4 regions of the Enterobacter cancerogenus genome follow, and region 4 is predicted to be linked to each of the others. Evidence: predicted binding sites of a transcription regulator. Region 4 holds the regulator's gene; each other region holds the start of a gene.
What was found. Region 4 encodes PurR, which represses purine synthesis genes. Its sites were predicted from a motif close to CANGCAAACGTTTGCNTG; they were not measured.
Positions count from the first base shown of each region.

Region 1: purM (phosphoribosylformylglycinamidine cyclo-ligase) is a predicted target of PurR. The motif match lies at 1,188-1,205, and genes of this name have one in related genera.
Region 2: carA (glutamine-hydrolyzing carbamoyl-phosphate synthase small subunit) is a predicted target of PurR. The motif match lies at 1,160-1,177, and genes of this name have one in related genera.
Region 3: pyrD (quinone-dependent dihydroorotate dehydrogenase) is a predicted target of PurR. The motif match lies at 1,069-1,086, and genes of this name have one in related genera.

Region 1 is NZ_CP077290.1:4,072,786-4,074,990, reverse strand. It holds gene I6L58_RS19210 (6-phospho-beta-glucosidase) at 1-999, opposite strand, end outside; gene purM (phosphoribosylformylglycinamidine cyclo-ligase) at 1,266-2,205, shown strand, end outside.
Region 2 is NZ_CP077290.1:1,920,250-1,922,454, forward strand. It holds gene carA (glutamine-hydrolyzing carbamoyl-phosphate synthase small subunit) at 1-941, opposite strand, end outside; gene dapB (4-hydroxy-tetrahydrodipicolinate reductase) at 1,396-2,205, opposite strand, start outside.
Region 3 is NZ_CP077290.1:954,027-956,231, reverse strand. It holds gene I6L58_RS04530 (sulfonate ABC transporter substrate-binding protein) at 1-367, opposite strand, end outside; gene ssuE (NADPH-dependent FMN reductase) at 360-932, opposite strand; gene pyrD (quinone-dependent dihydroorotate dehydrogenase) at 1,182-2,192, shown strand.
Region 4 is NZ_CP077290.1:627,073-629,277, reverse strand. It holds gene punR (DNA-binding transcriptional activator PunR) at 1-603, shown strand, start outside; gene purR (HTH-type transcriptional repressor PurR) at 620-1,645, opposite strand; gene cydH (cytochrome bd-I oxidase subunit CydH) at 1,943-2,032, shown strand; gene I6L58_RS02890 (MFS transporter) at 2,198-2,205, shown strand, end outside.

The sequences.
Region 1 (2,205 bases), 1.4 Mb from region 4:
TTTGCTCTCGTCGTAATCCAGCTGTGGGTTGTCTGCCGTCGCCTTGGTCGCGAAGGACATGTAATAGCTGAAACCGATGTAATCCACGCAGCCCTGTTTGAGCGCGATGTTGTCTTCCTCAGTGATATCCAGCGCGAAGCCACGACGTGCAAAATAGTTGAGCAGGTGCTGCGGATACGCGCCGCGCACATGCACATCGGTGAACCAGTAACGACGATGCATGGCATTCATCGCCATCATCATGTCGTCCGGCGCGCAGGTCAGCGGATAGATCGGGCACATCGCAATCATGCAGCCGATGTGCAGCGACGGGTTAATCTCGCGCCCGGCTTTCACCGCCAGGGCACTCGCCACCAGCTCGTAGTGGGCGGCCTGGAACATGACCGGCTCGCGGTCTTCGCCCGGCTCATACTTCAGCCCGGAGTTGGTAAACGGCGCAAAATCCTCGTGGAAGTTTGCCTGGTTGTTGATCTCGTTAAAGGTCATCCAGTACTTCACTTTATGCTGATAACGCTCGAAAACGACCTTCGCGAAGCGGACAAAGAAGTCGATCAGCTTACGGTTGCGCCAGCCGCCGTATTCGGTGACCAGGTGGAAAGGCATCTCGAAGTGAGAAAGGGTGATAACCGGTTCGATACCGTACTTCAGGCACTCGTCGAACAGGTCGTCGTAGAATTTCAGGCCCGCCTCGTTTGGCTCCAGCTCGTCCCCTTTCGGGAAGATGCGCGTCCAGGCGATAGAGGTACGGAAGCATTTAAATCCCATCTCGGCAAAGAGTTTGATGTCTTCTTTATAGCGATGGTAGAAATCGATGGCTTCATGGTTAGGGTAGTTCTTCCCCTGCAGGACGCCGTTGGTGATTTCACGCGGGACACCGTGCGCGCCTGCGGTCATGACGTCAGCGACGCTAACCCCTTTACCGCCCTCTTTCCAGCCGCCCTCAAGCTGGTGTGCCGCCACGGCCCCACCCCACAGAAAACCTTCTTTAAATCCTGGCATTCTCTTTCCCTCATTCTGCGTTATCTTCTGCAAAAACAATTACAGAAACCGGTTTCACTCTGATGATGTGCAAAGGGATAACGGGTTGCAAGCAGTTAACCGAAACCGGTTTCATTTTCGTGAACAGAGTCAAGTTTGACGCTGCTGGCGGGCCGCAGGGAAAAAAAGATCCTCGCGCCGAGAATAGGCTCGCAAACGTTTGCCTGGACTGTTAGAATTGCGCCGATTTTTCTTACTAGCTATGCAATCGCGTGGGGACTTGAGCCGTGACCAACAAAACTTCTCTCAGCTACAAAGATGCCGGTGTTGATATTGACGCAGGTAATGCGCTGGTTGACCGAATCAAAGGTGTGGTGAAAAAAACCCGCCGCCCTGAAGTGATGGGTGGACTGGGTGGATTCGGCGCACTGTGCGCGCTGCCGCAAAAATATCGTGAACCTGTTCTGGTCTCGGGTACGGATGGCGTGGGCACAAAACTGCGCCTGGCGATGGATCTTAAGCGTCACGACACGATCGGTATCGATCTGGTGGCGATGTGCGTTAACGACCTGGTGGTACAGGGCGCAGAGCCGCTGTTCTTCCTCGACTACTATGCCACCGGCAAGCTGGACGTAGATACCGCAGCCAGCGTAATTAACGGGATTGCCGAAGGCTGCCTGCAGTCAGGCTGCGCGCTGGTAGGTGGCGAAACCGCCGAAATGCCAGGGATGTATCACGGCGAAGATTATGACGTCGCAGGCTTCTGCGTCGGCGTGGTAGAAAAATCAGAAATCATCGACGGCAGCAAAGTGGCTGACGGCGATGTGCTGGTGGCGCTGGCCTCCAGCGGCCCGCACTCTAACGGCTACTCCCTGGTGCGTAAAATCCTCGAAGTGAGCGGTTGTGACCCGCTGACCACCGAGGTTGACGGCAAACCGCTGGCCGATCACCTGCTGGCTCCGACCCGCATCTACGTGAAAAACGTGCTGGAACTTATTGAGAACGTAGACGTTCACGCCATCGCCCACCTGACCGGCGGCGGTTTCTGGGAAAACATTCCGCGCGTGCTGCCGGATAATACCCAGGCGGTGATCGACGAATCCTCCTGGCAGTGGCCGTCCGTGTTTAACTGGCTGAAGACCGCAGGCAACGTCAGTTCTCATGAAATGTACCGCACCTTTAACTGCGGCGTAGGGATGGTTATCGCCCTGCCTGCAAGCGAAGCGG
Region 2 (2,205 bases), 1.3 Mb from region 4:
AAGCCGTGGTTCTGAGCCGTAATCATCACCGTGTCGTTATCAATGTCTTTCACCGGGTGGTTGCCCCCGTGGTGGCCGAACTTCATCTTGACGGTGTTCGCCCCGCTCGCCAGCGCCAGCAGCTGATGGCCGAGACAGATGCCGAAGACCGGAATGTCGGTTTCAAGGAAGGCTTTGATGGCGTCGATAGCGTAGTCGCACGGTGCCGGGTCGCCCGGGCCGTTGGAAAGGAAGATACCGTCCGGGTTCATCTTCAGCACCTCTTCGGCGGAGGTTTTCGCCGGGACGACCGTCAGGCGGCAGCCGCGGTCCACCAGCATGCGCAGGATGTTGCGCTTGGCACCGAAATCATACGCGACAACGTGGAATGGCAGCTCGCTCTCCTGTTTCGCTTCCGGCAGGTCGCCTTCCAGTGTCCAGCTCCCCTGGGTCCAGCTATAGGCTTCTGCGGTCGTCACTTCTTTCGCCAGGTCCATGCCGTTCAGGCCTGGGAAGGCTTTTGCTTTTTCCAGCGCCAGCGCCGCATCGAGGTTATCCCCTGCGATGATACAGCCGTTCTGTGCGCCCTTCTCGCGCAGCAGGCGCGTTAATTTACGGGTATCGATATCAGCAATCGCCACGATGTTATGGCGCTTCAGGTAAGACGAGAGGTCTTCAGTGTTGCGGAAGTTGCTGGCAATCAGCGGCAGGTCACGAATGACCAGACCTTGCGCATGTACCTGAGAGGATTCTTCGTCAGCCGCATTGGTGCCGACATTGCCGATATGAGGATAAGTAAGAGTAACGATTTGGCGAGAATAGGAAGGATCAGTGAGGATTTCTTGATAACCGGTCATTGAAGTATTGAAAACGACTTCCCCAACCGCCGAACCCGTTGCCCCTATGGCCCGACCGATAAACTGGGTTCCGTCTTCCAGAACCAATAGCGCTGACTTAATCAAAACACCCTCCAGAGAATATTCACTCACTTTATTTGCATATTAATTCATAACCACGTTATGAAGCAATGCAAATGTGTTGCCAGCGGATTTTTGGCAAACGGCGGCATTCTGGGGATTTGGTGGCTAAAAGTCAACTTAAAACGGATATTTTACTTAGTCTTTTGCAGGCCTGGTGGCTGAAATGCAGAGTAAGCGGCGAAAAGATCAGGCAAATCACTGTAGGAAACGCTTGCGGGAGGCGTTAAATTGAAATGAGCGCTCAACGCGATAAAAAAGTGGACCAAATGGTCAAAATTTACAATTCAATAACGAATAAACGAAGGTAAACGCATTCTTTTATGGATTAAGCATATTAAAATCCACCAAACAGGTAAAATAAAAGGGCAATAAAATATTGCCCTATGCAATCAATAAGTTACGACTACAATAACCACATCACGAAGGGTAATAATGCTTACAAATTGTTAAGATCCAGCACATCACGCATATCAAAAAGACCCTTATCCTTTTCTTTTAACCACAATGCGGATCGAACGGCACCGTTGGCAAAGGTCATGCGGCTTGAGGCTTTGTGAGTAATTTCAACGCGCTCGCCAATATCGGCGAAGATCGCCGTATGTTCACCGACGATATCCCCCGCACGGACGGTAGCGAAACCAATCGTGCCCGGTACGCGTTCACCTGTGTGGCCTTCACGCGCATAGACCGCGCAATCCTTCAGATCTTTATCCAGCGCCTGGGCAATCACTTCGCCCATCGCCAGCGCGGTGCCGGACGGGGCATCGACTTTGTAACGGTGGTGCGCTTCAACGATCTCAATGTCGGTATAGTCGCCCATCACTTTTGCCGCCTTCTCAAGCAGCTTCAGCATGACGTTTACGCCCACGCTAAAATTCGCCGCAAAGACAATCGCAATATCGCGCGAGGCATCCTGAATAGCCTGTTTACCGGCATCGTCAAAACCGGTGGTACCAATGACCATTCCTTTGCCGTGCTTACGGCAGAACGCCAGATGGTTCAGCGTGCCTTCCGGGCGCGTGAAATCAATGAAGACGTCAAAGTCATCTTTTACTGCCTCAAGGCTGCTCTGCACGGTGACGCCCGTCTTCCCTGCCCCCGCCAGCTCACCCGCGTCGGTTCCCAACAGCGACGAGCCTTCACGTTCCAGCGCCGCGCCAAGCGCCACGCCATCCAACTGAAGTGCCGCCTGAATAAGCTGGCGACCCATACGTCCACCCGCGCCCGCTATAGCGACACGGATCTG
Region 3 (2,205 bases), 330 kb from region 4:
TTATGTCGCTATTTTCCGGCACCAGGATCACTTCGGCCTTAGGCTTGGCAGGTTCAACACCCACGTACACCAGATCGGCCCCAGCCGCCTGAGCAAAGATCGGCGGGATATCGCCGGTGCTGCCAAGATCGATACTGCCGACGTTAAGCGCCTCCAGCATCTGCGGACCGGCCGGAAACTCCACCCACGAAAAGTGCGTATCCGGGTAGCGTTTTTCCAGCAGCTGGTGACTTTTTGCCAGCACCATGCTGACGCTGCCTTTTTGATAGCCGATACGCAGGCTTTCCGGCGCCGTCTCAGCCGCATGGCTCAGAGAGGAAACGGTCAGCACGCCTGCCAGGGCGAGACGGGTCAACATTTTACGCATGGGCCACTCCTTGAGATGTCCACGCGGGTACCTGCACATCACGGCGGTGCAAAGCCTGCCAGAAGGTTTCGAGGGCGCTATCGAGGCGGGTCTGCAGGTTCGGCGTGAACTGCGGTTTATGCTGATAATCGATGACCTGAGAATCGTCGGCGAATACGCCGTGCAGGATCTCCTGGGCCTTCAGGGCGTTCAGCACCGGCTTCAGGGCATAATCGACGGCCAGCAGATGGGCGACCGTTCCCCCTGTCGCCAGCGGCAGCACCACTTTGCCGTCCAGCGCACGTTCGGGCAGCAGGTCGAGCAGGGTTTTCAGCCCGCCGGCAAAAGAGGCTTTATATATCGGCGTCGCGACGATCAATCCGTCTGCGTCCTTGAGTTGCTCGGTCAGGGCCATCAGCGCCGGGCTGTCGAAACGGGCATAAAGCAGATCTTCGGGTTCAAAGTTATGCAGGTTCCAGTGGCACACCTCCACGTCCAGGGCGCTGAGCCTGTCGCGGGCGTACTCCAGCAGGGCGCTGGAACGAGAAGGGAATCGTGGACTTCCGGCCAGGGTGATGACGCGCATGCTTGCTCCTTATAACTAATTGTTTGCTTTTATCTAACATTCATAACAATTTTCAGGAGTGTGACATCGCAGGCTTATTCCACTAAATGATTTATCCGCAATTAAACTGCCGGAAACTGCATAAGAAACGAACGGCGAAGTAAACGATTGCGTTTTAACCCGCTTTTTTTGCCACAGGTCAATTCCCTTTCCGGGCCGGATCGCTGATAATCCCCTCCCGGTTTGCACACCGGGAATCCAGGAGAGTTCATGTACTACCCCTTCGTTCGTAAAGCCCTTTTCCAGCTCGATCCTGAGCGCGCTCATGAATTTACATTCCAGCAATTACGCCGTATCACCGGAACGCCGCTGGCCGCTCTGGTGCGTCAAAACGTGCCGGAAAAACCTGTGCAATGCATGGGGCTGACCTTTAAGAACCCGCTGGGCCTGGCTGCTGGCCTGGATAAAAATGGCGAGTGCATCGATGCCCTGGGCGCGATGGGCTTTGGCGCCATTGAAATCGGTACGGTGACTCCGCGTCCGCAACCGGGTAACGATAAGCCGCGCCTGTTCCGCCTGGTTGAAGCCGAAGGGCTAATCAACCGTATGGGCTTTAATAACCACGGCGTTGATCATCTGGTCGAGAACGTGAAAAAAGCCCATTTCGACGGCGTACTAGGCATCAATATTGGCAAAAATAAAGACACGCCGGTCGAGCAGGGTAAAGATGACTATCTGATTTGTATGGAAAAAATCTATGCCTATGCCGGATATATTGCGGTCAATATCTCCTCACCCAATACGCCGGGCCTGCGTTCACTGCAATATGGTGAAGCGCTGGACGATCTGCTTAGCGCGATAAAAAATAAACAAAATGCACTCCAGGCGATCCACCATAAATATGTGCCGGTGGCGGTGAAGATCGCACCCGATCTTTCAGTTGAAGAATTGATCCAGGTCGCCGACAGTTTAGTGCGCCATAATATTGATGGCGTCATTGCGACCAATACCACCCTCGATCGTTCTCTGGTTCAGGGAATGAAAAACTGTAACGAAGCGGGTGGGTTAAGCGGACGTCCAGTACAATTAAAAAGCACTGAAATTATTCGGGCATTGTCTGCTGAATTAAAAGGTCAGCTGCCGATTATTGGCGTGGGCGGTATCGACTCGGTTATTGCGGCGCGCGAGAAGATGGCGGCTGGCGCTTCGCTGGTCCAGATTTATTCCGGCTTTATTTTTAAAGGCCCGCAACTGATTAAAGAAATCGTCACGCATATCTAATCTTTTCCCTTTA
Region 4 (2,205 bases):
CCCGAACGCACACGGCAGATGATCGTGGATTTCTATCGCCATTTCTCGGACGTTGAGTTGCGGGTATCGCAGGAGGTGTTCAACGGCGTCTGGGATGCGCTGGCGGACGGCAGGGTTGAGATGGCTATCGGCGCGACGCAGGCTATTCCCGTTGGGGGACGTTACGCTTTTCGGGATATGGGCATGCTGAGCTGGACCTGCGTGGTCGCCCGCCATCATCCTCTGGCCGCGCTGGAAGGGCCGCTGAGTGACGACACGCTGCGCAACTGGCCGTCGCTGGTGCTGGAAGATACCTCGCGTTCGTTGCCCAAACGCATCACCTGGCTGCTGGACAACCAGCGGCGCGTGGTGGCACCTGACTGGGAGTCGTCTGCCACCTGCCTGACGGCGGGCCTGTGCGTGGCGATGGTGCCCGTCCACTTTGCACGTCCGAGGATCGACAGCGGAGAATGGGTTGCCCTGCAGCTGGAAAACCCGTTCCCGGATGCAGCCTGTTGCCTCACCTGGCAGCAGAACGACGTATCGCCTGCCATGGCCTGGCTGCTGGATTATCTGGGAGACAGCGAAACGCTGAACCGGGAGTGGCTACGGGCGCCAGCGTAGCTGGCCCCGTTAACCATTAGCGACGGTAGTCGCGGAAAGGGCCATCCGCAACGGAACGGCGCTCAACAAGACGCGGGTGGACTTCAATAGACTGCGATTCTTCACGCTTGTTAACGATCCTGTCCATCAGCATGTTGAAAGCGGTTTCGCCCAGCGAATCTTTCGGCTGGTGGATGGTGGTCAGCGCCGGGGTGAAGAAACGGGCGTTACGCACGTTGTCATACCCGATCACGGAAATGTCCTGCGGCACGCGCAGACCCAGTTCATCCGCCGCACAGAGCGCACCCATTGCCATAATATCGCCCCCGCAGAAGACGGCGGTCGGGCGAGGCTGCTGGGAGACGATCTGCTGCATGGCGCGATAGCCCGATTCTGGCTCGAAGTCGCCCTGCACAATCCAGTTTTCCGGCACGGTGATCAGTGCTTCTTCCATCGCTTTCATAAAGCCAGCCAGACGCCCTGCGCCGGTGTTGCGCTCAAGCGGGCCGGGAATAACTCCAATCTCGCGATGCCCGCGTTCTACCAGATAACGACCCGCCATATAGCCGCCTTCAAAAGCGTTATCAATCACGGAGTCGGTGAAATCGGCGCGCGCTTCGCCCCAGTCCATCACCACCATCGGGATGTGACGGTACTCTTCCAGCATGGAAAGCACCGATTCCGGGTATTCTGAACACATCACCAGCAGGCCGTCGACGCGCTTTTGCGCCATCATTGAAAGATAGGCACGCTGTTTTTCAATGTTGTTCCAGGCGTTGCCCAGAATCAGGGTATAGCCTTTCTGAAAGCAGTTTTTTTCGACCGCTTCGATAATTTCTGCGAAATAGGCCGCTTCGCTACTGGTCGCCAGCAAACCGATCGATTTGGTGTGATTCACTTTGAGGCTACGCGCTACCGCACTCGGGGAGTAGTGCAGCTCTTTGATCGCCGCCCAGACGGCATTGCGCGTCTCTTCAGCAACAAAGCGAGTTTTGTTAATAACATGTGATACGGTTGTAGTGGAAACGTTTGCGCGTTTTGCTACGTCTTTTATTGTTGCCATTAAATGTCACTCCAGACCATATCCTAAGCTCCTGATAATCATGAAGGTAAACGTTTGCCTTCTCTCACCCTTATTACGCAATCTTGAATTGCGACACGCCGGGAAAACGACACAGGACGTCAGGAGGGGGTCAATGGCCGGTACGCTAATAAATTTAGCGTGGAATTTTGTCCTATCTTGATGAAAAGGGGAAGAGCAAAAGTGGATATCAGGTTAAAACCAGGAAGATTTTTGACCTGAACTGTGTAAAAATGAGCAAGCTCACTTTTCGTGGGGTGATTAAAAGGAGAAAAATTGATGAGTTCCGATCTGAAGTTTTCGCTGGTTACCACCGTTATTGTGCTGGCATTGATTGTGGCCGGTGGTTTAACGGCTGCGCTGCACTGATTCACGCGGAGGGAGAGGCGTCTCCCTCCACATCCTCGCCTGATTGTTACCCCTCTGGCAAAAATCTTTTGCCAAAATGTAAACTTCTCATTTTTTGTGATTGATGTCATGCTTTTGGCTTCATTGTTCTGTGTCACGACGCGACACGGCATCCGGAGTTAACGCATGAAAAT